Regions from separate parts of the Arthrobacter sp. K5 genome, predicted to be linked through region 3. Evidence: riboswitches for the same ligand, from Rfam matches in the RefSeq annotation. Region 3 holds a riboswitch; each other region holds the start of a gene.
What was found. Region 3 has a riboswitch for thiamine pyrophosphate ahead of thiO (glycine oxidase ThiO). Riboswitches for the same ligand answer to the same signal wherever they lie in the genome.
Positions count from the first base shown of each region.

Region 1: it holds a riboswitch for thiamine pyrophosphate, as region 3 does, so the genes downstream of both, thiC (phosphomethylpyrimidine synthase ThiC) here and thiO (glycine oxidase ThiO) in region 3, are expected to answer to the same signal.
Region 2: it holds a riboswitch for thiamine pyrophosphate, as region 3 does, so the genes downstream of both, ABRP34_RS12330 (ECF transporter S component) here and thiO (glycine oxidase ThiO) in region 3, are expected to answer to the same signal.

Region 1 covers NZ_CP159279.1:1,128,205-1,137,938, forward strand. The annotation lists gene rpsP (30S ribosomal protein S16) at 1-49, opposite strand, end outside; gene ABRP34_RS05035 (hypothetical protein) at 243-677, opposite strand; gene ABRP34_RS05040 (VOC family protein) at 772-1,647, opposite strand; gene ABRP34_RS05045 (amidohydrolase family protein) at 1,727-2,809, opposite strand; TPP riboswitch at 2,845-2,952, shown strand; gene thiC (phosphomethylpyrimidine synthase ThiC) at 2,948-4,807, shown strand; gene ABRP34_RS05055 (alpha/beta hydrolase) at 4,881-5,615, opposite strand; gene ffh (signal recognition particle protein) at 5,673-7,253, opposite strand; gene ABRP34_RS05065 (glucose-6-phosphate dehydrogenase) at 7,338-8,726, shown strand; gene ABRP34_RS05070 (P-II family nitrogen regulator) at 8,792-9,130, opposite strand; gene ABRP34_RS05075 (ammonium transporter) at 9,127-9,734, opposite strand, start outside.
Region 2 covers NZ_CP159279.1:2,712,883-2,722,616, forward strand. The annotation lists gene ABRP34_RS12300 (glutamate--cysteine ligase) at 1-874, opposite strand, end outside; gene ABRP34_RS12305 (UDP-N-acetylglucosamine 1-carboxyvinyltransferase) at 1,027-2,550, opposite strand; gene ABRP34_RS12310 (hypothetical protein) at 2,789-3,784, shown strand; gene ABRP34_RS12315 (GNAT family N-acetyltransferase) at 3,843-4,337, shown strand; gene ABRP34_RS12320 (energy-coupling factor transporter transmembrane component T) at 4,334-5,137, opposite strand; gene ABRP34_RS12325 (ABC transporter ATP-binding protein) at 5,134-6,795, opposite strand; gene ABRP34_RS12330 (ECF transporter S component) at 6,795-7,415, opposite strand; TPP riboswitch at 7,488-7,631, opposite strand; gene ABRP34_RS12335 (heme-degrading domain-containing protein) at 7,751-8,302, shown strand; gene ABRP34_RS12340 (DUF4235 domain-containing protein) at 8,360-8,623, shown strand; gene ABRP34_RS12345 (hypothetical protein) at 9,095-9,734, shown strand, end outside.
Region 3 covers NZ_CP159279.1:1,469,222-1,478,955, forward strand. The annotation lists gene moeB (molybdopterin-synthase adenylyltransferase MoeB) at 1-1,166, opposite strand, end outside; gene ABRP34_RS06530 (TetR/AcrR family transcriptional regulator) at 1,365-1,919, shown strand; gene ABRP34_RS06535 (DUF3107 domain-containing protein) at 1,976-2,200, shown strand; gene ABRP34_RS06540 (hypothetical protein) at 2,209-2,511, shown strand; gene ABRP34_RS06545 (4a-hydroxytetrahydrobiopterin dehydratase) at 2,508-3,191, opposite strand; gene ABRP34_RS06550 (thiazole synthase) at 3,255-4,049, opposite strand; gene thiS (sulfur carrier protein ThiS) at 4,055-4,291, opposite strand; gene thiO (glycine oxidase ThiO) at 4,326-5,576, opposite strand; TPP riboswitch at 5,570-5,689, opposite strand; gene thiE (thiamine phosphate synthase) at 5,717-6,418, shown strand; gene ABRP34_RS06570 (ferritin-like fold-containing protein) at 6,419-7,105, opposite strand; gene ABRP34_RS06575 (RNB domain-containing ribonuclease) at 7,147-8,670, shown strand; gene ABRP34_RS06580 (DEAD/DEAH box helicase) at 8,972-9,734, shown strand, end outside.

The DNA of each region.
Region 1 (9,734 bases), 340 kb from region 3:
ACGGTGCGCGCATCTTACCGAAGCGCTTAAGGCGAATCTTTACGGCCACTTTTGTGGTCACTCCTGTTTCTGAAACGGGGTTGAACCCGCGTTCTGCACCCGTGGGGCGGGCCGTACTTGGGGGTTCGAAAAGGACAGGATCCAGACGCGGAGAGAGGGGCCACGCAGATCGAGTACCTGTCTATTGTGCCAGATCGTCCGCGTTATTTCGACTTGACATGCGGACGGAGGCTTATTGCGCGCTAGGAAGACCAGACATAGAGGCCGGTCCTGCTGCCCTCGTCGACGGTGGCGGCAAGCTCTGCCAGCTGCTGGACGTAGGTCTTCGCTTCTCCCGCACCAAAGGGCATGTCATCCTCGGCGGCCCAGCGCTCGGCCACCTCATCCAGGACGTTGCCCTCACCCTCGGATTCGTAGGTGAGAAGCTCGGCCAGGGCCCGGACCATCGCCGCCGGCACGCCCAGAAGTGAATCGCTGGCCACGTCCACCATGGCCAGTTCATAGTCCGCGCCCGCGGCGTGCACCGCGGCACCGGCAAGGTCGCCGAGCTGTTCGATCTCAAAATCAGTGATGCCGGCGATCCGGATGCCGTCTCCGGCAGCGGCGCCGCCTTCCAGCGCCCCTGCCCGCTTGAGGGCGTCATTGTGGGTGGCAACAAACACTTCGGCGAAGCCCATGGATTCATTCTCATTCCGTCGGCGGTGGATGCCCCGGCGTCGGCGGTGCCGGGGCCCTTCGAATGTCAGCCTAACCCAACCGGGTCCGCCGGGCTTAGCGCACGGCCACGCGGAGGCGGTTGCGCCACGGATCCTCGAACCGGAGCTCGGAGCCGGTGTGGTGCGATTCGACTCCGGCGACTTTGAGGCGGTCGGCGAGGGCGCCGACGTCGTCCCCCGAGGGGACCTCGATGAGGACCTCGCCAAGGCCCAGGGTGTCCCGGCGCGGGCCTGCGCCCCGGCTGTTCCAGACGTTCATGGCCATGTGGTGGTGGTAGCCGCCGGCGGACACGAAGAGTGCCTGGCCGTGCCAGCCGGCCGTCTTTTCGAATCCCAGGGTGCCGACGTAGAAGTCGTGGGCGGACTGGACGTCACCCACCTGCAGGTGGACGTGCCCCACCCCCGCGCCGGTGCCGCGCTGGCCTTCCACGGACTCCTGCGTGAGGTGGTCCTGGAGGTACTTCTGCGGCGGCAGCGCCAGGCTGTCCATGACCACGTTGCTGCCGTCCCACGACCAGGCCTCACGCGGCCGGTCCCAGTAGAGTTCGATCCCGTTGCCCTCCGGATCGGTGAAGTAAAACGCCTCGCTCACCAGGTGGTCGGCGCTGCCCACGAAGGACTGCGGTTCATACTGGGCGGCGCTGGCAACGGTGGCGGCCAGCGAGGACTGGCCTTCGAACAGGAGCGCCGTGTGGAAGAGGCCGGCTTCGCCCCGGCCGGGAATGTTGAGGCCGGGCGCGGGAGCAAGGTGCACCAGCGGCGTCGCGAGGCGGCCGAGGTAGAGGCCGCCGTCCTGCTCGGCGACGACGTCGAGGCCGAGGGCGCGCTGGTAGTAATCGGTCATGAGCTTCATGTCGCCCACTTTGAGCATGACGGTGCCCATGGTGAGGTCGGCAGGAAGCAAGTCCTGGCTGCTGTCTGCTGCTGTCATTGAATACTCCCGAAATGTCCGGACCACCGGATTTCGGCGGCCTCTACATCTCTAAATTACTTGAAGCTTCAATTTATTCCTAATGCACGATCTTTCCGCGGAGCACCACATTCGTGAGGCTGCGGATGGTCTCCGGCACGGCTCGGGGGTCTTCCCGGCAGACCACCACGTCCGCGGCCGCGCCTTCCGCCAGTCCCTCGGCCCCGAGCCAGCGGCGCGCGCGCCAGCAGGCCGCGTCAAGCGCCGCTGCCGCCGGAAGCCCGGCGGCGTGAAGTTCGAGGATTTCGTCCGCGATGCGGCCGTGGCGGATCACACTGCCGGCATCTGTTCCCGCGTAGATTTCGACGCCGGCCGCGTAGGCCTCAAGGACACGCTCGCGACGGCGGGCCCACAGTGCGCGCATGTGCTCCGCATACCGCGGGAACTTCGGCTCGGCCTGGGCGGCGATGTCCGGGAAGGTGGCGATGTTGATGAGCGTCGGCACGATCGGCACCTGCTGCTCGACGAACCGCGGAATGTGCCGGGGCAGCAGGCCCGTGGCGTGCTCGATGCAATCGATGCCGGCGGCCAGCATGTCATCCAGGGTGTCCTCGCCGAAACAGTGCGCCGTGACCCTGGCCCCCTCGTCGTGGGCGGCGCGGACGGCGTCCCGCACGGCCGCGGCGGGGAACGAGGGCGTGAGGTCGCCGGCGGTCCGGTCGATCCAGTCACCCACCAGCTTGACCCAGCCGTCCCCTTCCCTCGCCTGCTTGCGCACCGCCTCCACAAGGCCCTCCGGCTCGACTTCCACCGCGAAGTTCCTCAAATACCGGCGGGACCGGGCCACATGCCGGCCCGCCCTGATGATCCGCGGCGTGTCGGACCGCTGCTGCAGCCAGCGGGTGTCGCTGACGGCCCCGGCGTCCCGGACAAGGAGCGTGCCGGCGTTGCGGTCCGTCATGGCCTGGCGGTACGCCACGTCGTCGTCCACAGGACCGCCCGGGCCCAGTCCGATGTGGCAGTGGGCGTCCGCGAACCCGGGCAGGACCCAGCCGTCCAGGACGGCGTCCGGCCGTTGGCCCGGAGGATTGAACGTCAGCTTCCCGTCCACGGCCCAGAGCCCGCGGCGTTCCTCGTCCGGAGCAGTGAGCACGGGTCCGCTGAATTCGATGATGTGAGCCATGACTCCAGCCTAAGCCGAAGCTGTGGTAGCTTCGTCTACGACCACACGGGTGCCCCTGCAGGGGCTGAGATCAGGCTGGTGCAGCCTGCGACCGTTGAACCTGTCCGGGTAATGCCGGCGAAGGAAGTGAGCAGTACATTGAGCACCCAGAAATCACAGCTGAGCCCTGCCCAAAACAATGCAGCCCAAAACAATGCAGCCCAAAACAATGCAGCCCAAAGTGAAGCCACCGGTGATGCTGCCGGCAGTGTCACGCAGTCGCTGAAATCCCATTCACTGGCGTATCTGGAGGGGGACGGCCTGCGGGTTCCGGTAACGGAAATCGCCCTGGAGCCTTCACCGAACGGTGAGCAGAACGCCCCGCTGCGGGTTTACCGCACGGCGGGTCCGGGCAGCGACCCCGTGGTGGGCCTCGCGCCGTTCCGGGCGGAATGGATTGCGGCACGGGCAGACACGGAAACGTACGAGGGACGTGAACGGAACCTGCTCGACGACGGCAAATCAGCCGTGCGCCGCGGCGCGGCTTCCGCCGAGTGGAAGGGCGCCAGGCCGGTGCCCCGCCGTGCGGCGGAAGGCAAGACCGTGACGCAGATGCATTACGCGCGGCAGGGCATCATCACCCCCGAAATGCGCTTCGTGGCCCTCCGCGAAAACTGCGATGTGGAACTGGTCCGCAGCGAACTCGCCGCCGGACAGGCCATCATCCCCACCAACATCAACCACCCGGAGTCCGAGCCGATGATCATCGGCAAGGCGTTCCTGGTGAAGATCAACGCCAACATCGGCAACTCGGCTGTCACCAGCTCCATCGCGGAGGAGGTGGACAAGCTGCAGTGGGCCACCCAGTGGGGCGCGGACACGGTCATGGACCTGTCCACGGGCGACGACATCCACACCACGCGTGAGTGGCTCATCCGCAACTCCCCCGTGCCGATCGGCACGGTGCCGATCTACCAGGCCCTGGAAAAGGTCAACGGCGAAGCGAACGCCCTCACCTGGGAAATCTTCCGCGACACCGTCATCGAACAGTGCGAACAGGGCGTGGACTACATGACCATCCACGCCGGCGTGCTGCTGCGGTACGTGCCGCTCACGGCGAACCGCGTCACCGGCATCGTTTCCCGCGGCGGGTCGATCATGGCCGGCTGGTGCCTGGCCCACCACCAGGAAAACTTCCTGTACACCCACTTTGACGAGCTGTGCGAGATCTTCGCCAAGTACGACGTCGCCTTCTCGCTGGGCGACGGTCTCCGGCCCGGCTCGACGGCGGACGCCAACGACGCCGCGCAGTTCGCCGAACTGGACACCCTGGCTGAGCTGACCCAGCGGGCCTGGGAGTACGACGTGCAGGTCATGGTGGAAGGGCCGGGGCACATCCCGTTCCACCTGGTGCGTGAGAACGTTGAGCGCCAGCAGGAGCTTTGCAAGGGTGCGCCTTTCTACACGCTGGGCCCGCTGGTCACGGACGTGGCCCCCGGCTACGACCACATCACCTCGGCGATCGGCGCCACCGAAATCGCCCGGTACGGCACGGCGATGCTGTGCTACGTCACGCCCAAGGAACACCTGGGCCTGCCGAACAAGGACGACGTAAAGACCGGCGTCATCACCTACAAGATCGCCGCCCACGCGGCCGACCTTGCCAAGGGGCACCCCGGCGCGAACGAGCGGGACGATGCACTGTCCAAGGCCCGGTTCGAGTTCCGGTGGCGCGACCAGTTCGCGCTGTCGCTGGACCCGGTGACGGCCGAGTCCTTCCACGATGAGACGCTGCCGGCTGAACCGGCCAAGACAGCGCATTTCTGTTCGATGTGCGGGCCGAAGTTCTGCTCCATGAGGATCAGCCAGGACATCCGGAACGAGTACGGCTCAGCCGAGGCTCAGGCCGCACTCGCCGAGATGGCGGAGGGCATGCGCGAGAAGAGCCAGGAATTCCTCGCTGCGGGCGGAAAGGTGTACCTGCCCGAGCTGCGGCTTCCGGAGTCAGCCCGCAACTGACGGCTCCCGGAAATCCCTGTCCGGCTGGTATTGGGGGCTGGCCGGACGGGGGTCCGTCAGGACGAAGTGTTCATCAGGACGCTTGGGGATGCTGGCGCCGGCTGACCTCGGCGATGAACGACCTGATGTAACGGTCGCCTTCCGGTGAATCGTTGGGCCGGTGCCCGCCCGCAGCGATGCGGTGCAGGGCGCCCGTCTCCTGCAGGTAGCCGGCGATTTCCTCGTACAGCGGCTCCCAGCCGCCGGTGAGAACCAGGGTGGGAACGCCCGGCACGATCTGCAGCGGTGCCTGCCACGGGGGCGCCTGCAGCCGCAGCCTGCGCGCAGCCCGCTTCGCCTCGGGGGTACTGGGCTCCGGGGTGTCCGCCGCGAAGGCGCGGCGCAAAAACTCACGTTCGTAGTCGTCGTCGCCGAGCTGGTGCCTGACCTCGAACAGCGGCTCCATCAGGGCGCGGTGCGCGGCCGTGGCGGGCAAGTCGGCGGTGAGCGACAGGCAGGCCGGTTCCACGAGCGCCAGCGAGAAGACCAGGTCCGGGCGTTCGACGGCGGCCATCATGGCGGCGATGGCGCCCTGCGAATGCGCCACCACGTGGCCCCCGGCAGCCCCGCGACCGTCGTCGGCCAGGGACCGCAGCACAATGCGGGCGTCCTCGGCGAAGTCGGTCTCCAGCGGTTCGGCCTCCGTGTCAAAGCCGTGGCGCCGCAGAAACAGGGCGTCGTACTGCAGGGCCATGCCGTGCTGGCGCGGCCACGCCGCGGAGCCGAAATTCCCGGCACCGTGGACGAACACTACCCGCTGCTTATACATGACCCAACCTTATGGCAGCGGTCTGACATCGGCGCCGGCCGACATGACCGTGCGCCCCTACTTGCCGCCCATGAACTTGTCGAAGCCCTTGGGCAGGTTCAGCTGGGACGGATCGAAGTCGCCCGACTGCTGGCCGAAGGCTGCTCCGGTGGGCACCGCCTTGGAAGCCCCCGCCCGCCTGGCCTCCGCTTCGCGAAGCTCCTGCGCCGCCTTGGCAGGGTTGCCGGAACGGGCCTTTTTCTTGGGCGCGTTCTTGCCGCCCTTGCGGGCACCGCCGGCACCCATGCCGGGCATCCCGGGCATCCCCGGCATGCCGCCGCCCTGGGCCATCTTCTTCATCATCTTCTGTGCCTGGGCGAAGCGTTCCAGCAGCCCGTTGACCTCGGACACGTGCACGCCCGAGCCGCGGGCGATGCGGGCCCGGCGGGACCCGTTGATGATCTTGGGTGCCACCCGCTCGTGCGGGGTCATCGAGCGGACAATGGCCTCCACCCGGTCGATCTCGCGCTCGTCGAACTGCTCCAGCTGCTGCCGGATGTTCTGCGCGCCGGGCATCATCATGAGCATCTTCTTCATGGAGCCCATTTTGCGGATCTGCTGCATCTGCGCGAGGAAGTCGTCAAGCGTGAAGTCCTCCTGGTCGGCGAATTTCTTCGCCATCCGGGCTGCTTCATCCTTGTCCCAGGACTTTTCAGCCTGCTCAATGAGGGACAGGACGTCACCCATGTCCAGGATGCGCGAAGCCATCCGGTCCGGGTGGAACAGTTCGAAGTCGTCCAGGCTTTCACCGGTCGAGGCGAACATCACGGGTTTGCCGGTGACCGACGAAACGGACAGCGCGGCACCGCCGCGAGCGTCGCCGTCGAGCTTTGACAGCACGATGCCGGTGAAGTTCACGCCTTCGTCGAAGGCGGTCGCCGTGTTGACGGCGTCCTGGCCGATCATCGAGTCGATCACGAAGAGGACTTCGTTGGGGACAATGGCCCGGCGGATCTGGCGTGCCTGCTCCATCATGTCGGCGTCGACGCCGAGGCGGCCGGCGGTGTCCACGATGACGACGTCGTGCAGCTTCTGGCGCGCTTCCTCGACGCCGGAGCGTGCGACGGCGACGGGGTCGCCGGCCGGGTGGGCCAGTTCTGAGGTGGCGCCCGGGTGCGGCGCGAAGACGGGAACGCCCGCGCGCTGGCCCACAACCTGCAGCTGCGTCACGGCGTTGGGACGCTGGAGGTCACAGGCCACCAGGATGGGGCTGTGGCCCTGCGCCTTCATCCACTTGGCGAGCTTTCCGGCCAGGGTGGTCTTGCCGGCGCCCTGGAGGCCGGCGAGCATGATGATGGTGGGGCCGGTCTTGGCCATCCGGATGCGCCGCGTCTCGCCGCCGAGGATCTCGACAAGCTCCTCGTTGACGATCTTCACGATCTGCTGGCTGGGGTTCAGGGCTCCGGAGACTTCGGCGCCAAGCGCGCGCTCACGGACCTGCCCGGTGAATTCCCGGACCACGGGGACGGCAACATCCGCATCCAGCAGGGCGCGCCGGATCTCGCGGACTGTGGCGTCGACATCTGCCTCGGTGAGGCGGCCCTTGCCGCGAAGGTTCTTGAAGGTTGCTGTCAACCGGTCAGAGAGTGAATTGAACACGCGCCGTGCACTTCTTTCAGTGGATGAACGGGACTCGACTATCTAGGGTATCAAGTCACGCCTGCAAGGTGGCATGCTGGCAGGGTGACGAGCCAAACGACTGTAAAAACCCTGCTCATCCTCGGCGCCTCCGGTGATCTGACCGGCCGGCTCCTCCTGCCCGGCCTGGCCAGGCTGGTGGCCACCGGCCGCGCCACCGGCCTAAAGCTCGTGGGGGCCGGTTCGGATCCGTGGTCACGGGACCAGTGGCGGGAACGCGTGCACACCGCCTTCGATGCGGCCGCCGAAACAGCTGACGGCGCCGGCAAGGAGGCGCTGACGGCCACGGCAAAGTCCACGGAATACCATCAGGCCGACGTCACCGCGGACGGCCCGCTCGCGCAGCTCCTGGCCGACCTCGAGGGCCCGGTTGCTGTCTACTTCGCCCTGCCGCCGCAGGTCAGCCAGAAGGCCTGCGAAATCCTGCGGCCCGAGCAGGTCCCCGCCGGCACCCGCCTGGTGATGGAAAAGCCCTTCGGCTCCGGCGAGGAGTCCGCCCGTGAACTCAACAAGACGCTCCTGACCCTGGTCCCGGAGGACCATATCCACCGGGTGGACCATTTCCTGGGCAAGGCCACCGTCCTGAACATTCTGGGACTCCGGTTCGCCAACAATTTCCTGGAGCCGGTCTGGAACCGCGACCACATCGCCAAAGTGGAAATCATCTTCGAGGAGGACCTGGCGCTGGAGGGCCGGGCGCGCTACTACGACGGCGCGGGCGCACTGCGCGACATGATCCAGAGCCACCTGCTGCAGATCATGGCGCTGCTGGCCATTGAGCCGCCGGCCACCATCGGCGAGCGCGACCTCCGCGACGCCATAGCCACCGTCCTGCGGGCCAGCAGCATCAAGCCGCCGTACACGGACAGCACCCGGCGGGCGCGCTACCTGGCGGGAAGCCTCAAAGGCAGGGACGTCCCCGATTACACCGCGGAGGAGGGCGTGGATCCGGACCGGAACACCGAGACCCTCGCCGAAGTGCACGTGGGCATCGCCAACTGGCGCTGGAAGAACGTGCCGTTCATCCTCCGCTCCGGCAAGGCCCTCGGGGCCAAGCGCAAGGAGGCTGTGGTCACCTTCCGGCCGGTCCCGCACCTGCCCGCAGGCTTCACCGGCAGGGACACGCCCAACACGCTCCGGATCGGCTTCGGTCCCGACACATTGGAACTCGACGTCGACGTCAACGGTCCCGGGGATATCTTCCGCCTGGACCGCGCCGCGCTCGTGGCCGAACTCAACGCCTCCGAGCTGCTGCCCTACGGCGAAGTCCTGGAGGGCGTCCTGACCGGAGACCCGCTGCTCTCCGTGAGGGGCGACACCGCGGAGGAATGCTGGCGGATCGTCGAGCCGGTACTGGCTGCCTGGGCAGCAGGCAAAGTTCCGCTGGAGGAATACCGGGCAGGTTCCGGCGGGGCCGCCCCGAAAGAGGCTTAACACGCAGAGGGCCGGTCACCGTTTCGGTGACCGGCCCTCGCGCTGCGTTGGGCTGGAGGTGCTGGCTAGATGGCGGCTACGCCGCGTTCACCCGTCCGCACCCGCACTGCTTCGAAAACATCGACAGTCCAGACCTTGCCGTCGCCGGCGCGGCCCGTGTTGGAGCTGGCGATGATGACATCCAGGATGTCGTCAGCCTGTTCGTCCGTGGCCAGCACCTCAACGCGGATCTTGGGCAGCAGGTCCACGTTGTATTCGGCGCCGCGGTAAACCTCGGTGTAACCGCGCTGCCGGCCGTAGCCGCTGGCCGCGCTGACCGTCAGGCCCTGGACGCCGTAGGCCTCCAGCCCTTCGCGGATCGATTCGAGCTTCTCCGGACGAACGATTGCTGTAATCAGTTTCATGCCCCCACGCTTTCCTTACCTGTTGCTGCTTCTGTCTTCTTGCCGTCGCTGCCTGCGGGTGCCGTGTCGGTGCCGCTGGTCTGGCCGGTGATCAGCTCATGCAGGGGCTGGAAGCTGCCGCCGTGGCCGCCGACGCCGAACTCGTAGGCGGTTTCTGCGTGCAGGCTGAGGTCCACACCCACGGCTTCCTGCTCCTGGGAGACCCGGAAGCCCATGGTCTTGTGGATGGCCACTGCGATGATCGCGGTCAGGATGGCCGAGTAAGCGATGGAGATTCCCGCTGCTGCCAGCTGAGCCCAGAGCTGGGTCAGGCCGCCGCCGTAGAAGAGGCCGCCGCCGACGCCGTCCGTGGGGAGGGCGATGAAGCCGAGGGCAACGGTGCCGATGATGCCGGAGACGAGGTGCACGCCGACGACGTCCAGCGAGTCATCGAAGCCCCAGCGGAACTTGAGCCCGACGGCGAGTGCGGAGGCCACACCGGCAACGACGCCGAGTCCAAGGGCGCCGACCGGGCTGACGTTTGCACAGGCCGGGGTGATGGCGACGAGGCCGGCGACCACACCGGAGGCAGCACCCAGCGAGGTGGGGTGGCCGTCACGGATGC
Region 2 (9,734 bases), 1.2 Mb from region 3:
CCATCCGCAGCAGCACGGTCGGCACGGGCGTGGGCTCCACACCTTCACGCCATTCCCGGCATGCCGATTCCACGAGCGCCCGGACCAGGACGGCGATCAGCGCGGCGTCCTCGGCGCGGAGACAGACGTCCGCCACCCGCACTTCCACGGTGGGATGGTTCCGGGAGAGCCGTGCGTCGAAGTAGATCATGCCCTCGTCCAGCACCACGCCGCTGTCCAGCAGCCGGGTCACCACACGGCGGTAGGAGGACAGACTGCCGTAAATGGCAGACGGGCCCGACGACGGCCAGCGGTTCCATGCCTGCGTCCGGTAGCTCTCGAACCCGGTTTGCACGCCGTTCCAGAACGGCGAGTTGGCGCTGAGCGCGATCAGGACCGCCAGTTTGTCCCGGATTCTGTCCAGCACGGCCACGCCTTCGTCCGGGGATTCGATGAACGTGTGGACATGGAAGCCGCAGGTCAGCTGTTCCTGGGCGGTCAGGCCGAAACGTTCCAGCATCCTGGCGTAGCGCGGATCCGGCGTCGTGTGGCTGGAGAGGGCCAGCGGTGACGTGGCCAAGGCGGCAATCCGCGCACCGTGCGCCTGTGCGGCGCCGTCCGCCAATGCCCTGCCGGCACGGATCTGTCGCAGCAGTTCGGCATGGTCCAGGCACGGACGCGTCTGGGTCTCGATCTGTTCAAGCTTGAGTTCGGCGCTCAAGCCCATCTCGTCGTCGCACTGGGTTTCGGCCTTTTTCTTCACCAACCGGGGCTTGCCCGGGGCGTCATCGGCGGCGAGTTTGCGGCCCGCCAGCAGGGCATCGGCGAGCGCCAGCGGTTCCCCGCTGTCCGGATCAACGATCAGGAGCTCTTCCTCCACGCCAAAAGTCCGCATGCCTACATTGTGCGCCAGCACCGCGAAAACGTCCCCGACATGACGAAGCGCGAACGGGCACTTGTGGCCCCTGACCGGCCAGTCGCGGGGCTTAAGTGCTCGTTCGCGCTTCCTTGATGGGGCTTAAGTGTCCGTTCGCGCTAGAAGCGGGGTCAGTCCTGGAAGTACTCGATCTTGGCGCCGATGGTGTTGAGCCGCTCGGCGAGGTCCTCGTAACCGCGCTCAATAACGTAGATGTTGCGCAGCTCGGACACGCCGCGGGCCGCGAGCATGGCCAGCAGCAGGCAGGCAGCCGGACGCAGCGCGGGCGGGCAGCCCACCTCCGCGGCACGCCACCGGGTAGGGCCGTTGACGTAGATCCGGTGCGGGTCCAGCAGCTGCACCCGCGCGCCCAGCTTGTTCAGCTCCGTCAGGTAGATCGCGCGGTTCTCGTAGACCCAGTCGTGGATCATGGTCTGGCCCTCGGCGTTGCCGGCGATCACCGCGAAGAACGGCAGGTTGTCGATGTTCAGCCCGGGGAACGGCATCGGGTGGATCTTGTCCTCGGGCGCACGCAGTTCGGAGGGTTTGGTGGTCACGTCCACCAGCCGGGTGCGCCCGTTGCGGGCCATGTACTCGCCGGAGACCTCCAGCTGCTGGCCCATCTGCTCCAGCGTGGCCAGCTCGATTTCCATGAATTCGATGGGAACACGGCGGATGGTCACCTCGGAGTTGGTGACGACGCCGGCGGTGATCAGGCTCATCGCCTCGATGGGGTCTTCCGAGGGGAAGTACTCGATGTCGACGTCGATGGTCGGCTTGCCGGTGATCTTCAGCGTGGTGGTCCCGACGCCGTCGATCTCCACTCCCAGCCGCTGCAGGTAGAAGCAGAGGTCTTGGACCATGTAGTTGGGGCTGGCGTTGCGGATGACCGTGGTGCCGCAGCGGTGGGCAGCCGCCATGATGGCGTTTTCAGTCACGGTGTCACCGCGTTCGGTCAGCACGAAGGAGCGGTCGAGATCGTCGGTCGGGGGTGCCTGCACGGAGTAGAAGCCCGAGCTGGCCTCCACGGAGAGACCGAACTGGCGGAGTGCCTGCATGTGCGGCTCCACGGTGCGGATGCCCAGATCGCAGCCGCCGGCGTAGGGCAGCCGGTATTCGTCCGTCTCATCGAGCAGCGGGCCCAGGAGCATGATGACGCTGCGGGTCCGGCGCGCGGCCTCGACGTCCATGGACGCCAGGTCAAGGTCCGCGGGGCGGCGCAGGCGGAGGTCGTTGTCGTTGAGCCAGGTGCATTCGACGCCGATGCTGCTCAGGACCTCGACGATGCGGTTAACTTCCTCGATGCGGGCCAGCCGGCGCAGCGTCGTGGTGCCGCGGTTGATGAGGCTGGCGCACAAAAGGGCGACCCCGGCGTTCTTGCTGGTGTTGACCTCAACGGAGCCCGAAAGCGTCCGGCCGCCTTCCACGCGGAGGTGTGTCATCTGGGGTTTGCCGAGCTGGACGATGCTGCGGCCGAAGATCGTCTCCAGGCGCTGGATCATTTTCAGGCTTAGGTTCTGTTTGCCCTGTTCCATGCGCGCCACGGCGCTCTGGCTGGTGCCAAGTTCCGCGGCCAGCTGGCCCTGGGTCCACCCCTTCTGGCCGCGGGCGTCGCGGAGCAGCAGGCCAACGTGTTCAGCGGTCTGTTGAGTCATGGACAAAAATATATCAGGTATGAGTTATTTAGTCGCCATAGATGCGGATATCTTCCGGGGAGTGCCGTTGATATACCCGTTACATGCATAAACTTACGGTAACGGTCCGGAGGGTGTGACAGAATCCGTGGAGGCGCCCCACGGCTTCGTCAAGCGTCCTGCGCCCGCCTTGACCTCGGCGCGTACCGGGAGCAAGCTAGCGGTACCTGTTGCGGCCATAAGGGAACGGGAGGCCGCCGTGTCCATTTTTAGCTCCGCTGTGCTGACCAGGAGGCGCCCGGCCGGGCGCCGGGCTTCAGCGCTGCTGTCGTTCATGGTCGCCACCGCCGTGGGTTTTGTTCCGGGACCGCGGCTCGACGACGGCGCGCCGCCGGCCCCCGAATCGACCGTCACCGAGGCCTCGCCCCGGGCTTCCGCCGCTCCCACGGGCGACGCGCAGGCGCAACCGCCCGCGTCCCGGCCATCCCCGCAGCCGGCACAGTCCGCTTCCGCCCAGCCTGGCGACGAAGCCCCTGGCGACGACGAAACAGGCAACGAAACCCTGCTGGGCAATGACGTCTCCTGGCCGCAGTGCAGCGGCGACCTGCCTGAGGACCCTGCGTTCGCGATTGTCGGGGTCAACAACGGTCTGGCGAACACTACCAACCCGTGCCTCCACCAGCAGCTTGACTGGGCGGATGACTCGGCCGGCGGGACCGGCCAGCCGCGGTTGGCGCTCTACGTGAACACGGCCAACCCGGGGCTGCGCGGCTCCTGGTGGCCGACGAACAACGAGTACGGCGGCGAAGTCGTGGCCAACCCGTACGGCACCTGCCAGGGGCAGGACGACGCGGCGTGTGCCTACATGTACGGGTACGCCAAGGCCTTCGACGACGCCTACCTCCGCACCATTGCCGAGCCTGGGACGTACCTCTGGTGGCTGGACGTGGAGACGGGCAACAGCTGGTCAGGCGACAGGAACGCGAACCGGGCGGACCTCGAAGGCATGGCCGACTTTTTCCACAGCATCGGCGCCAGGGTGGGCATCTACTCCTCTGCCCGGCAGTGGGGGCAGATCGTGGGCGAAGTGGGATCGGCCAGCAGCCTCTACTCCCTGCCAAGCTGGCTAGCCGGGGCGCGCACCGCCGGCGAGGCCGCCAGCATGTGTTCTGCGGCGCCCCTCACCGCCGGTGGCAGGGTGGTCCTCACCCAGTTCGTGGCCGACGGCTTCGACCACGACCACTCCTGCATCTGAGGCCGGCCGGGAACGTTAGATCCGGAACATTGGACCCGCGCACATTAGACTCGGCGGCATGAATCACACCTGCCGTGTCCGCCAGGCCGGACCCGAAGACGCTGAGGCCCTGGCTCGGCTCCACCTGGAATGCTGGCGCGAAACGTATGCCCACCTGCTTTCACCGGGCTTTATGGCCAGGCAGGGCGTGGAAGGGCGGCTGGCCATGTGGCGGCAACTCCTGGCCGGACCGCACGCGGGCCGCCATTACGTAGCGGTCGACGGCGGGACGCTGGTGGGGTTTGCCGGTTCGTTTCCGCCCGAGGACGGGGTGCGGGAGCAGACCGAACTCTGGGGCATCTATCTCCTCGCCTCCCACCATGGCAGGGGCCTGGGCCAGGAACTGCTCGATGCCGCGATCGGGAAGGAAACGGCCGCGCTGTGGGTGGCCGAGGACAACCCGCGCGCCCAGGCCTTCTACCGGCGCAACGGCTTCGACTTCACCGGCGCCAGGGACACGATCGAGGATTGGGAAGGGCTGCCCGAGGTCCGGATGGCGCGGCCTGCGGGCTAGGAGCCCTCAAGCCACACCATGTTCCACGTACCGGCCCACAGCGCGGCAGCCACCGCACCGACGGCAATCAGCACTCCGCCGAGCACCACCCAGACGTCCAGCACACTGAAGGTGGACACGCGAGCCCAGGTCCGGCTGGCCCCGCCGAATCCGCGGGCCTCCATGGTCACGGCAAGCCGGGTGGCGCGTCGGATGGCCTGGACCAGGAGACCGAAGCTCTGCCCGAGGGTGGCCCGCATCCGCTGCCACGGGTTGCCGCGCGATCCGACGCCGCGGGCGCGCCGGGCCATGCCGATGGTCTGCCATTCCTCGGCCATCAGCCCGACCAGCCGCATCGCGGCCAGGGTCCCCAACACAAAACGATGCGGAAGCCGCGCCTTCTGGGCGAGGGCGTCCGCCAGGTCCGTGGGATCGGTGCAGCTCATCAGCAGCACCGCAGGCAGGGCGATGGCCAGGCCCCGCAGCAGAAAACCCAGCCCCAGCTGAAGGGAACCTTCGCTCATGGACCAAAGTCCGACGTCGAGCAGTATCCTTCCGCTGTCCGGCGCCAGGATGGAGGTGCTCCAGCCGCCCACAGCGGCAGCCAGGATCAGCGGCCACCCGCGCTGCCACAGCAGCGAAAACGTCAACCCGGCCAGCGGAAAGACCAGCAGCTCGCACGCGAGCGCCACCGAGGCGGACATCCAGTCGATGGACAGCGCCAGCACCAGGGTGATCAGGAAGACCGCGGCGAATTTGGCCAGTGGATTGGCGCGTGTCAGCACTGCCCGGTTTCCGGTGAGTGTCAGTGCTTCCCTCATGTCGCAGCCTGTTCTGACGTTGGTTCGGCTTCTGAAGTGGGCACAATGAGCCCGGGCTCCACGGGTCGCGGCTCGGGCCGTCCGCCGGAGCCCAGCCGCAGCTCGGTGCCGCCGAGCACATGCGTGAACTCCTCGTCGTGCGTGACGGACACGACCGCCGTGCCGGCGTCGAGCAGCTCAGAAAGGAACGAGGCAAGCTCCGCCCAGGTGTTGGCATCCTGGCCGAAGGTTGGCTCGTCCAGGACCAGCACCTGCGGGTGGGCGGCCAGGACAGTGGCCACGGACAGCCGGCGTTTCTCCCCGCCGGACAGCGTGTACGGGTTGGCGTCCACGAGATGCGTGAGGCGAAGGCGCTCCAGCAGCTCGTCAACGCGGTCCTCGCCGTGGCCCAGATGGCGCGGCCCGAACTGCAGCTCGTCCAGGACGCGGCCGGTGACGAACTGGTGCTCGGGTTCCTGGAACACCGTGCCGATCCGGGCGATCAGCTGCTCGGCCCTCCACTTGAAAGGGTCAATTCCTGCTCCGCCACTCAACTCAACGGTCGCGGAGACCTTGCCGTCCACCGGAGGCAGCAGCCCGGCGAGCGTCAGCGCAAAGGTGGACTTGCCGGCGCCGTTGGGACCCGTGACGGTCAGCGCCTCCCCCGCCCGGACCTGCGCCGTGACGTCCCGCAGTACGGGCTCGGGCGGTACGGAGCGGAAGCCGCGGCGCCGGGGCCGTTCCCGCGACACCGCGAGCTTTTCGGCGGCGAGCAGCAGCTGGCCGCCGTCAATGCCGGGGACAGCCAGGCGGCGCCGGGTTTCGGGGACGTAGCCCGGGACCCAGACGCCGGCGGCGGTAAGCATCCCGCGGGCCTGCTCGAGGACCTCGTCCGGCGTCCCGTCGATCAGCACCGCACCGTTCGCTGCGGACCCCGGCTGCATGACCACGATGCGGTCCACCAGATCTTTCCAGGCCGCGACCCGGTGCTCCACCACCACCAGGGTGGCCCCGGTCTTGTCGAGGCAGCGGCCCACGGCGTCCCGGACCTCCAGGACGCCGACCGGGTCGAGGTTCGCGGTCGGCTCGTCCAGCAGAATGAGTCCCGGACGCATCGCCAGTATGCCGGCGAGCGCCAGGCGCTGCTTCTGGCCGCCGGACAGGGCCGACGTCGGGTGGTTCAGCGGCAGGTGCGACAGTCCGACGTCGTCCAGCGCCTCGTGCACGCGGCGCCAGATCTCGTCGCGGGGCACGGAGAGGTTCTCGGCGCCGAAGGCGACGTCGTCGCCCAGGCGGGAGAGCACCACCTGGGTTTCCGGGTCCTGCTGCATGAGTCCGGCACGGCCCCGTTGCGCGCGCGGCGGCGCACCGTCGATGAGCAACTCGCCGCTCTCATCCGGGTCGTCGCGGTCCGCTGCCCCGGTGTCAAGGGTCCCGGCGTCCAGGGTCCCGTGCACGGTACTGCTGCCCGCGTCGCTGTCCCCCAGCACCCCGGCCAGGGCGTGGAGCAGCGTGGACTTGCCTGCCCCGGAAGGGCCCAGCAGCAGGACGCGTTCGCCGGGGCGGATGTCCAGGTCCAGGGCGTGGACGGCAGGTTTGGTGCGGCCGGCGTGGCGCCAGCCCCACCCGCGGGCGTGTACCGCGGCGGGGCGGACCGCGCCGTCGTGTTGTCCGGGCATTAGGAGAAGACGGGCTCCGTGGCTGCCTTGCGGGAGGCGAAGGAGCTCAGCACGCCGGTCCTGGCCAGGCCCCGGGTGGCGATCCAGGACAGGGCACCGGCGATGACTGCGCCAGAGATGGCGCAGAACACGATGTACGCGAACTTGTCGCCTGCGGCGTAGGCGATGTTCCAGCCCCACGGTGCGAAGGAGTCGTTGAGGCCGCAGAACAGCCCGGCACCGGCGCCTGCCAGCAGCGATGCGGGGAGGTTGAACTTCCGGTACACCAGGGCGGCGAACACGAGCTCCGCGCCCAGGCCCTGCAGGACGCCGGAGATCAGCACCGTGGTGCCGTACTGCGAGCCCATGAGAAGTTCACCCGTGGCTGCCACCGTTTCGCAGAACAGGGCCGCGCCGGGCTTGCGGATAATGAGCATGCCCAGGACCGCCGGAATCATCCAGCCGCCGGCGTACAGGCCGGTCAGCGGCGGGTAGACGGCGTTGATGGGGGTGGAGATGAGGTTGGCCCCCTGGGACCAGGCCCAGAAGATCACGCCGCCGGCAACGGCGATAAGTGCTGCCACGACGATGTCGGCCACGCGCCAGTTGTAGCTGGTTTTCTTGATTGCTGCAGTTGTCATGATGGTCCTCCTGAGGAACAGGAGGGGAAAGCGTTCCCCCGGCTGCCGGTGGCTGGGCCACCTGCTGCCGGGCACTTTGAGAACTCGACTCCCTTACGCCGGTACTAGCCGGATCAGGTTCGAGGGTCTGCGGCGGTCCGCACTCTCAGCGCCCATCCGCGGTTGCGCTGGCAGTTGCCTTTGCATCCCGACGGCGGCGCTCCCCTGTCGTGATAAATCTGCCCTTGTGGGCCGGTCCAGTTTACACCTCGGAGGTCCCGGAATCCCGGGGCCGTTGTCACAATGCCGGAGTTTTCCTGCGCCGTCGGGACAGCTGTCCGGAGTACATTGGGGCCATGACGCTACAGGACTCCGGCAGCACTGCCCTGCCCGCCTTTGACCCCGATGCCTCCGAGGAACAGCCGGCGGGATCCCTGGAAGCCCTGATCGGTCAGATCGAGGGTGAAATCGCCGAACTGCAGTTCCCGAGGTTCAGCAAGGACGATGCACTGGCGCTGGGCCTGGAACTGGTGGAACGCGGCAAGGAGGACAACCTGCCCATTGCCATCGACATCACCAAAGGCGAACAGGTCCTCTTCCACGTTGCGCTCGAGGGAGCCACTCCGGACAACGAGGGCTGGGTGCGGGCCAAGCAGCGGACTGCCGTGCGCTATGAGGAGCCCTCACTGCTGGTAGGCCTGCGCGGCAGGGCCGGCGGGGGACGGATCGAGGACAACGCCTGGTTCGACCAGTCCACCTACGCTGCCCACGGCGGAGCCTTCCCGATCTATGTGCGGGACGTGGGAGCGGTGGCCGTGGTCACGGTGTCCGGGCTGCCGCAGAAGGCGGACCACGACCTTGTGGTGCAGGCGTTGCGGGAAATCCACCGGTCCATGCGGCTAGGCTAGCGCCTCATGCGGATAGGGTAGGAAAAGACCAGTGTTCATCACGCGAGGAGTTCCGCAATGAGTTTCTTCATCAAGCTGCTTGGCACCGGCATCAGCCTGCTGGCAGGGTTCGCCGGCACCAAGGCCGTCGATACCATCTGGGAAAAGGTCACGGGCCGGAAGCCCCCCAAGGGTGACAAGGACGACGTCCCCACCACGCTGCGCACAGCCCTGACGTTCGCCCTCGTCTCCGCTTCCGTGAGCGCGGTGATCCAGGTGCTGGCCAACCGTGGCACCCAGCGGGCCATCACCCGCTTCGCCAAGACCCAGGACATCGTCTAGCGGCAAGCTTCGCCAAGACCCAGGCATCTCCCAGCGCAGGACATCGTCCAGCGCCAGGACATCGTCCCGGCCCTTTAGCCCCCCAACATAGGGTGAGCCTGGTCCGGCCGGTTCGGCATCCTGCCGGGTTTCTCCAAGCCCGGCACGCCAATCTATACATGTTCTGAACCCGGCAGTGCTGATGACCTCGGCCGGGCTCACAACAGCCGGACCCGGCACCGCAGACCCGCGGTGCCGGGTCCGGTCACGTCCTGCGGCGGCAGCCGGTCACGTGCCCCCGCAGCCGCCGGCATCAAGCCCCGGCACGGCCCGCGGCGGCGCTGGCAAGGCCTTGGCAGGAGCACCACGGGTCCCCCCACGCCGCCGCCAAAAACCTTAGATTCCAAGGTTTTTGCAACCTCGTACCCGAACGTTTTTCCAACCCACGCCGCATTAGGTGGATGCCATCAGCGTCTTTTCGAGGAGACAAAAATGGTATCCATCCCACCTTTCCTGTCGGCCCAGCGCCTGACCCCACGACATCGGGCCCCGCGCCCATCCCGCCGCCGCGGAATCGCTGTCGCGACGGCCGTGCTGCTCGCCGCGACCGGCGCCGGCACATCGCTTGCCGCCACACAGGTGACGGTGAAGAACCCTGGCGGACTGACCGCCGTCGGGCCCGTCAACACCGAGTATGGCTTCCCGTCCTGGTACGAGGACAGCAACAAAACCCGCGTCGAGCTCTGCCTTGACGCGGAAAACCCGCTTTGCGGCTTCCTGCCCGGAGACATCCCGGACGAGACCGCCCCCATTTCGTTCCCGGACAACTTCCCGGAAGAGGCGTTCTACATGCTCGCCGGCTCGGAACTGGCCCTTCCCGGTGGAGGCCGCGCCGTCCTGGTCCTCGGTCTGGAGGCAGCGTTCGCCAACACGGTCACCGAAGGCGACCAGGTGGTGTTCGGGCGGCAGCGCATCGTCGTCAAGGGCGGACCGGCCAACGCCACCCTGACGTTCCAGCACCCCTACGGCACCATCACCATCGACACCGACGGCGCCGGCGACGGCAAGCTCGTCGAGGACATTTCACCCGCCGTCGGCAACTTCTCCACGGCCCTGAAGAGCAACATCGGCC
Region 3 (9,734 bases):
ACCCAGGCGAGGATGCCGCCGTCGAGATGGCTGACGCGCTGGTAACCGGCCTTCCGGGCGGCAGCCAGCACCGCTGCCGACCGCGTCCCGGCCTTGCAGTGGAACACGATGTCCTTATCCTGCGGCAGCTCGCCCCAGGCCTCGCCGGAAAGGATGCGCCCCTGCGGGATCAGCACGGAACCGTCGATCCGGACGATGTCGTACTCCCCCGCCTCGCGCACGTCCACGAGGTCGAAGTCCTTCAGCCCGGCCTGCCGCGAGGCCAGCATCGTGGCCAGCTGCGTTGCCGTCACACTGTGCTCGGTGTCGGTCGTTTCCGCCGGGGCGATGCCGCAGAAAGCCTCGTAATCGGTGAGCTCCGTGATCCGCGGCGCGTCCGGGTCCTTGGACACCCTGATCTCGCGCCAGCTGCCGCCCAGCGCGTCGTACAGCGCCACCCGGCCCAGCAGCGAACGCCCGACGCCGGTGATCAGCTTGACGGCCTCCGTCACCATAAGCGATCCGACCGCCGCGCACAGCATGCCGAACACGCCGCCTTCCCCGCACGACGGCACGGAACCGGCCGGCGGGGCTTCCGGGTAAAGGTCCCGGTACGTGGGGCCGTGCTGCTCCCAGAACACGCTGACCTGCCCGTCGAAGCGGAAGATCGATCCCCACACATACGGCTTGCCGAGGATGGCGGCGGCGTCATTGACCAGGTAGCGCGTGGCGAAGTTGTCCGCGCCGTCCAGTATGAGGTCGTAGCCGGAGAACAGCTCCAGGGCGTTGGAGGCATCGAGCCTGACGTTGTGCAGGCGCACGTCCACCAGCGGGTTCAGTTCCGCGATGGCGTCCCGGGCAGATTCGATCTTAGGACGGCCAACGTCGCTGACTCCGTGAATGATCTGCCGCTGCAGGTTGCTCAGGTCCACGGCGTCGTCGTCGACGATCCCGAGGGTGCCCACTCCGGCGGCGGCGAGGTAGAGCAGCGCCGGCGCCCCCAGTCCGCCCGCGCCGATGACCAGCACTCGCGCGTTCTTCAGCCGCCTTTGGCCGAGGGCGCCAATTTCGGGAATGATGAGGTGCCGGGAATACCGCTCCACCTCCTCGGTGGAAAGCCCGGGCGCGGGATCGACCAGGGGGCCCGGGAGCGTGCGGACTGTATTTGCGGTGGACGGAGAAGCCATACTTCAATGTATGCCTGAAGATACCGCGCGGTCATATTACCCCCGGGTAAAGTGAAGTTAACTGCAAAGGAAAGAAGGCCAACAGTGGTTCATCATGCACCGGTTGATCGAACTCAGGCCGCGCAATCCAATGCCGGCCCGGCCCGCGCCGCCGGACAGCGCTCCGCCAGGCTGCCGCGCGACGAACGGCGGGCCCAGCTGCTGGCCGCAGCCCAGGAGGTTTTTGTCGCCAACGGCTACCACGGCGCCGCGATGGACGAGATCGCCGAAACGGCGCACGTCAGCAAGCCCGTGCTCTACCAGCACTTTCCTTCGAAGCGGGAACTGTACCTCGCCCTGCTGGACAGCCACCTCGGGGCCCTGACCGAGCTCATGCTGGGCGCCCTGAACTCCACCACGGACAACAAAGAGCGCGTGCAGGCCGTCATGCGCGCGTACTACCGCTTCATTGACAGCGACGACCAGGCGCACCGGCTGGTGTTTGAGTCCGACCTGATCAACGACGCCGACGTCAGCTCGCGCCTGGAGACGTTCAACAAGACGTTCGCCAATGCCATTGCGCAGGTCATTGCGGAGGACACCAAGCTGCCCCTGCTGGAGGCCCAGCTGCTGGGCCGCGGGCTTGCAGGCATGGCACAGGTCAGCGCACGGTACTGGCTCGAAACGGACGGGAACCTCGACCTCGATGTGGCCAGCGACCTGATTTACCGTTTAGCTTGGCGCGGAATCTCTCGCTTCCCCAAAGAGACCTAGACTACAACTGAAACTACCTTTGAAATTTCAACCTTGACTGGCTGGGAGGCCTTGCTGTGGAAGTAAAGATCGGCATTCAGAACGTCGGCCGTGAAATTGTGCTGGAATCGGCTCAGGATGCTGACGCTGTGGCCAAAGTCGTGGCCGAGGCCATCGCCAAGGGCAGCGAGCTGCGCCTGAACGACGAGAAGGGCCGCCAGATCATCATCCCGGCCAACGTCCTGGGCTACGTCGAGATCGGCGCAGAGGAAGTGCGCCGGGTCGGCTTCGGCGCACTGTAGGCCGTCCAGTGCTGTCCCTCGTGATCGTGCTCCTGGTAACCGTTGCCGCCGGCTTCATCGTCTGGGCCAACGACCGGCGCCACACCAAGTACGGCATTCTCCTGCCGGCCGGCACCGCTGCGGTGGTGGGCATGCTGGCGTGGATCATCTGCATCTGGGCGGGGCTGGGCTACCAGCCGGGCCTCACCTGGCTGCCGTGGGTCCTTCCCATGGTGGCCGGGACGGCTGCCGCCCTGGCGGTGGCGGTCTACCTCGGCCGTGCCCGTGCCACACAGGACACCCAGCGGCTGACGGCAGCGCTGAAGATCTAGTTGCCCTCAGAGCCGGCAATGTCCGGCCCCTGGCCCTCCTCGGTGCACAGGCATAGCCGGTTCCCCTGGGCATCAGTGACCACCACCCAATTGGGTGCGTGGTCACTGTTTATTAAGGCCCCGGTGGCCGCCGTCTTCTCCAGGACGGATGCCGACTCGGCCTTTGAGCGGTGGACGTCCAGGTGCAGGCGGTTGTCGTTCGGCGTCGGGGTCTCCTGGAACCACACGCCCGGGCCGCGGCCGTACGGGTCCACGAGGTCCCCGAACCGGCCCTTCCGGTAACCGAGGGCGACGCGCCAGACCTCGGAGATCGCCGCCGCGTCGGCCGTGTCGATACCGATGTCCACCGACCGGTACAGGCCGGGCTGGGCCTCGGCGCCCGCCGCCGAGGCAGCCTCGCTGACGGAGGCCGCGGCCCGGGTGTCCCGTGTGGTTACCTCGCCGCCGACGTCGTGGGAACTGAACCGGATGAACACCCGGTTATAGCGCCAGTCCAGGTCCGGATGGTGGTCCATGTCCTCTGCCACACGCCCGACGGCGGCAATCAGCTCAAGCGCGGACGCCGCCGTCGGCGTTTTATAGACAGTGACCAGGCCGCCCAGCCTGTAGCGCCAGTCGGGAAGCCCTGCGAGCGCGTCGTCGATCTGGGCTCGGGTGAGAATGTCGTCTCTGGCGGCCACGGTGCACTCCTCGGAAGGACCTGTTGAGCCTGCCGCGCGCCGGGCCGGCAGAGGCGGCCGGACCTAGAGGAATTCCGCCCGGCCCTCCATGGCCGACGACGCCAGGGCATGCTCACGGCGCGGGATCCGCCCGGCCGCACGCGCCAGCCTACCGGCGTTGACGGCGTGTTTGAAGGCCTCGGCCATGAGTGCAGGGTTCTGCGCGCGGGTGACCGCGGTAGCCAGCAGCACGGCGTCGCAGCCCAGCTCCATGGCCAGTGCCGCGTCAGAGGCCGTGCCGATCCCCGCATCCAGGACCACCGGAACGGAGGCCCTCGACACGATCAGCTCGATGTTGTGCGGATTGAGGATACCCAGGCCCGTGCCGATCGGTGCCCCCAGCGGCATGACGGCCGAGGCTCCCAGGTTTTCGAGCCGGAGCGCCAGAACGGGGTCGTCGTTGGTGTAGGCGAAGACCTTGAAGCCGCGGTTGACCAACTGCTCGGTGGCGTCCACCAGCTCCACGGCGTCAGGCAGCAGCGTGTGCTCGTCAGCGATGACCTCGAGCTTGACCCAGTCGGTCTCCAGCGCCTCACGGGCCAACTCGGCCGTCATGACAGCCTCCCGGGCCGTGAAGCAGCCGGCAGTGTTGGGGAGCACGCGGATGTTGTGGTCCACCAGCAGCTGGAAGAGCGAGCCTGTTTCGGCCGGCGAATAGCGCCGCATCGCAACTGTGGTCAGCTGGGTGCCGGACGCGACCAGCGCTGAGCCGAGACCGTCCAGGCTCGGAGCGCCTCCGGTGCCCATGATGAGCCGCGAGGTCAGCTCCACCCCGTCAATGACAAGGCTGTCTGCTGTTCCAATCAGTGTTTCTGCCATCGTGCTCATCCTCCCTGGACTGCCGTGACTAGTTCGATCTCATCGCCCTCGGCGAGGGCGGTGCTGTGCCACTGGCTGCGCGGCACGACGGCTGCATTGCGCGCCACCGCCACACCCAGTCGCTGGCCGTCGGCGGCCTGCCCGTTGGCGGACAGGCGGCGTCCCGTGACCTGGCTGACGAGCGAGGTGACCGAGGCGCCCTCGCCTACTTCCTGTTCAATACCGTTCAGAGTGATGTTCATGCTGGTTCCTTGTTCGGGTCAAATGTGACGCAGGTCAATGTGAGAGTGCAGCGGACGCTCCCACCGGGTCCTCGAGCCCGGCGGAAAACCGGCCCGGCCGGAACGCGGCCCAGCGCGGATCCGCGATCCCGTCCATGAGCTGGCGGCAGATCGCTGCGGCCGCCGGGGTCAGCAGGACGCCGTGGCGGAAGAAGCCGGTGGCGATGATGAGGCCGGCTACGTCCGTCCCGGGCGCCTGCCCGCGGGCCGGCACCCGGCCAAGCAGCGGCGCGTTGTCCGGTGTTCCCGGCCGCGCCCGTGCGGTGGCTTCGAGCAGCTCGAGCTCGGCGACCGCCGGCAGCAGGACCTGCGCATCGCGCAGCAGCTGGTAGACACCGCCGGCGCTGGTGCCCGGCACCCCGTCCTCGCGCTGGGTGGCGCCAATCACCACCGTGCCGTCCTGGCGGGGCACGATGTAGACCGGAACGCCCCGCACCATGCCGCGGACCGTTGCGGTGAGCAGGGGCCGCAGGTGTGCGGGGACCCTGAGCCTGAGGATGTCTCCGTAGACCGGGCGCAGCGGCAGGTGCAGGCCTTCCGGGAGGTTCTGCAGCCGCGCCGCGGCCAGGCCGCTGGCCACCACGGTCTCGGCCGCCCTGACGGACCCGCCTCCGGCCAGCCGGACCCCGCAGACCCGCCCGCCGTCCCAGAGCAGGCCGGCGGCGTGCTCCCGCACCGCGTATCCCCCCGCCGCCGCAATCTCCTGGCCATGGCCGGCCAGCCCGTCGGCGATCGCCCGGACGAGCCTTCGCGGATCCACCTGGTGGTCCGCAGGGATATCCAGGGCGCAGGAGATCGCGGGGCTGATCAGCGGCTCCCGGGAACGTGCCTCGCGGATGGTCAGCGGTTCAACCTCCAGGCCGTGGGTCCGCTGCACGTCCCGCAGGTCCATCAGGGCGCGGCGGTCGGCGGGATCGGCACCCACGGCAAGTGTCGGCGTCGTCAGGTACCCGGCGTCCTCGCCGGCGGTGAGGGTGGCGGCAAACTCCGGCCATCCGGCGGAGGACTCCAGCATCAGTTCCAGGAGCCCTTCCTCCTGGTAATGCAGTTCGCTGACCGGAGCGAGCATCCCGGCCGCGGCCCAGCTTGCGCCGCTGCCGGGGGCTTCGTCGATGAGCACCACCGAGCGGCCGGAGCGCCGTGCCTCCCAGGCGATGCCGTGGCCCACCACACCGCCGCCGATGACGGCCACATCTGCCTCAAGACTCGTGGCGGCACATTCTTCGCCGTTTGTGCCAGGGTTCATGCATAATCCTTCCCTACGCCGGTACTAACCGGATCAGGTCAAGCGGTCGGCTCTGACGCCCTCTCAGCCCTGCGCCTTTTATGACAGCAGTAACGGCTCCCGCGGTACCTGCCCAGTTTAGAGGAACTAAGGTGGTTGCCATGACCCAGCACTCTGCCCACACCGCCGCCCGCCTGTACCTCTGCACCGACGCCCGCAAGGACCGCGGGGACTTCGCGGACTTCGTGGACGCGGCGTTTGCCGGCGGCGTGGACATCATCCAGCTGCGGGACAAGAGCATCGAGGCGGCCGAGGAACTCGAGCTGCTGGAAGTCGTCCACGCCGCCGCCCGCAGGCACGGCCGGCTGTGGGCGGTGAACGACCGCGCCGACATCGCGTCCATCGCCGGTGCACCGGTCTTCCACATCGGCCAGAAGGACCTGCCGCTCCGCGCCGCCCGGAAGCTGCTGCACGATGCCACCGTGATCGGACTGTCCACCCACAGCACGGATCAGGTGGATGCCGCCATCGGCGCCGCCCACGGTCGCAGCGGCCTGGACTATTTCTGTGTGGGCCCGCTCTGGGCCACGCCCACGAAGCCTGGGCGCGCCGCCGTCGGGCTCGACCTTGTGCGCTACGCGGCGGAGGCTGTCCGCACCGCGAACGAGGAACGGGTCGGCGGCCTGCTGCTGCCCTGGTTCGCGATCGGCGGGATCGACCGCACGAACGTGGAGCAGGTCCTGGCGGCCGGAGCCAGCCGGATCGTCGTCGTCCGCGCCATCACCGATGCGGCAGACCCGACAGCCGCCGCCGCGGAACTGCTCGACGCCCTCGACGCAACGGCGCCGGCGGCCATCTCCTAGCTATCCGCTCAGTCCCAGCTGCACCATCCGCCGGGAATGGTTGTCCGCGACTTCGGCGGTGATGCCCCGCATCAGCTCCCGTGCGGTGGCGTCCGTGGCGCCGGGCTCCGCCTCGACGAACAGCTCGCCAAGAAAGGCGTGCTCGTGGCCCACGCGCTGGGCCTGCGTGACTGCTTCACCCAGGAGGCGGCGGCCCCACAGCGCGAGCCTGGACGCGAGCCGGGGGTCGTCCGCCAGCGCTCCCTTGAGCCGCTCCCGGAGGACGCCCGTGGCTTCTTCCGACGACTGGATCTGCTGGATGAGCTCGCGCGTTCCGGGATCCACGAACCGGGCCACCGCGCGGTAGAAATCGGCGGACACAGTGTCCACCACATAGGCCTTCATCAGGGATTCGTACCAGTCCGCCGGACGGGTACGTTCGTGGAAGTGGTCCACGGCCGACTGGAACGGCAGCATCGCATTTTCGACGTCGACGCCCATCTCAGCCAGCTTGGCGCTCACCAGTTCGTAGTGCTCGAATTCAATGACCGCAATCCTGCCGATCACGGCCCGGTCATGCAGCGTGGGTGAGTAGCGGGCGTCGGAGGAGAGCCGTTCGAACGCGGACAATTCGCCATACGCCATCACGCCGAAAAGGTCTGCGACGAAACGGTCGTAGCGAGCGGTGTCAGCCGAGGATGTGCCCATAATCCAAGACTAACGGCGCAATTCGGGCTAACCTGATTTTCGTGTCACATCATCGTCTGTCGCCCAGCGTCCACGAGCAGACCAACGCGCTCGCGAACGCCCTGAGCGCACTGCGGACGGAGCTGGAGCTACCGGGGGACTTCCCCGAGGACGTTCTCAAGGAAGCCGAAGCCGCCGTGGCGGACCGGCAGTTTCCGGACCTGGACCTGACCGGGGTGGAATTCCTGACCATCGATCCGCCGTCGTCCACCGATCTGGACCAGGCACTGTTCATCGAACGCCGCGGCGAGGGCTACCGGATCCTCTACGCCATTGCCGACGTACCGTCCTTCGTGCGGCCGGGCGGCGCGCTCGATGCCGAGACCCGCCGCCGCGGGCAGACTTTCTACGCGCCGGACGGCCGGATACCGCTGCATCCCGAGGTGATCAGCGAGAACGCCGGCAGCCTGCTGGCCGGACAGCTGTGCTCCGCCTTCGTCTGGGACTTCGAGCTCGACGCCGCCGCCGAGGTGGTGTCCGTGGTGGTGCGCCGGGCCACCGTGCGCAGCCGAGCCAAGCTCAACTACAGGGGCGTCCAGGCGGACCTGGATGCCGGAACCGCCCCTCCCATGCTGCAGCTGTTGCGCGAGGTGGGGCGCAAGCGCGTGGACCTGGAGCGGGCCCGCGGCGGGGCCAGCCTGAACATGCCGGAACAGGAGATTGTTCAGCTTCCCGACGGCGGCTACCGGATCGTGGCGGTCCCCCAGCTTCCGGTGGAGGACTGGAACGCCCAGATTTCGCTCATGACCGGGATGGCCGCCGCTTCGCTGATGCTCAATGGCAAGGTGGGGATCCTGCGCACCATGCCGGCCCCGGATGAACGCTCGCTCAGCCACTTCAAGCGCCAGACAGCCGCGCTGGGCAAACCCTGGGACGGGCAGGAAAGCTACGGCGAGTACCTGCGCACCCTCGACCCCACCGACCACCGGCAACTGGCCATCCTCCATTCGGCCGGCATGCTCTTCCGCGGCGCCGCGTACACGCATTTCGACGGAACCGTCCCGGAGGTCGCCGTCCAGTCAGCCATCGGCACGGCGTACGCCCACACCACCGCGCCGCTGCGCCGGCTCGTGGACCGGTTTGTCCTGGTCATCTGCGAGGCACTGAGCAACAACCAGCCCGTGCCTGCCTGGGCCCGGGAGGCGCTCCCCTCGCTGCCCGAAATCATGGCGTACTCGGACCAGCTGGCGGCGAGGATGGAACGCCTTGCCCTGGACACCGTCGAAGCCGCGCTGCTGATCAACCACATCGGACAGGAGTTCGATGCCGTGGTGATCTCCGGGTCAAAGCCCGCCAAAAACGGGAAAGGGAACGGGAACGGCGCCGGAAATGGGAACGGCAACAACGGTAAAGGCCTCAACGGCAAGGGAACCAACGGGTCCGGCCCCTCTGGCGTGGTCCAGATCGCCGAACCGGCGGTGACGGCCAGGTGTGCGGGCGAAATGGAGCCCGGCACCAGGGTCCGCGTCCGGCTCATCTCCTCGGACATCGCCACCAGGGAGGTCCACCTCGAGCTCGTCGGCTGATCCGCTCCTGCGCCGACGCGGGCCCCTGCCGCGGCGTGAGTCAAGGAAAACACGGGTTTGCCAGTAGACTGGGTGGGTAGTAATGGATGCCCGGTCGTTGATTTCCTCGATTTGAATTCAACAAGCCCGCCCCTACGCGATCTTGAGTACCACCCGCCGGTCCCCAGTGCCGGCAATTAGATAGCCCGCGATCGGCTTCCACTGGAATTGCTTGCGCGCCTGAGCGTGCTCCGGAACGGCCCCCGTGCCCGCCCCGTTGAGCAGGCGGCGCCAATGCCTAAATGAATAAGGAAACTCCCCTGTGAGTGAATTGCATACCCACCAGCTGCTCTCCGACGACACCGGCACCGAGACCATCGAGCCGGAAGAAACCATCATCTCGGACGAGAAGCCGCACGAAATAGCCGAAAAGTCGTTCGCCGACTTCGACGTCCGCGCTGACATCGTTGAGTCACTGGCAGACGCCGGCATCACGCACCCCTTCCCCATCCAGGCCATGACGCTGCCCGTCGCCCTGTCAGGCCACGACATCATCGGCCAGGCCAAGACCGGCACAGGCAAGACCCTTGGCTTCGGCATTCCCGTCCTCCAGCGCGTGGTGGGCAGGGACGACGCCGGGTTCGACAAGCTGCCCTCCCCGGGCGCGCCGCAGGCCATGGTGATCGTTCCCACCCGCGAGCTTGCCGTCCAGGTGGCCAACGACCTGCAGACCGCATCCCGCAAGCGCAACGTCCGCATCGCCACGATTTATGGCGGCCGCGCGTACGAGCCGCAGATCGACGCGCTGCAGAAGGGCGTGGAAGTGGTTGTCGGCACACCCGGCCGCCTCATCGACCTCTACAAGCAGAAGCACCTCGTGCTCAAGAACGTGAAGATCGTGGTCCTCGATGAGGCCGACGAGATGCTGGACCTCGGCTTCCTGCCCGACGTCGAGACCCTGATCGCCGGGACCCCGGCGGTCCGCCAGACCCTCCTGTTCTCGGCCACCATGCCGGGCCCGGTCATCGCGATGGCCCGCCGGTACATGACGCAGCCCACCCACATCCGCGCCGCCGATCCGGACG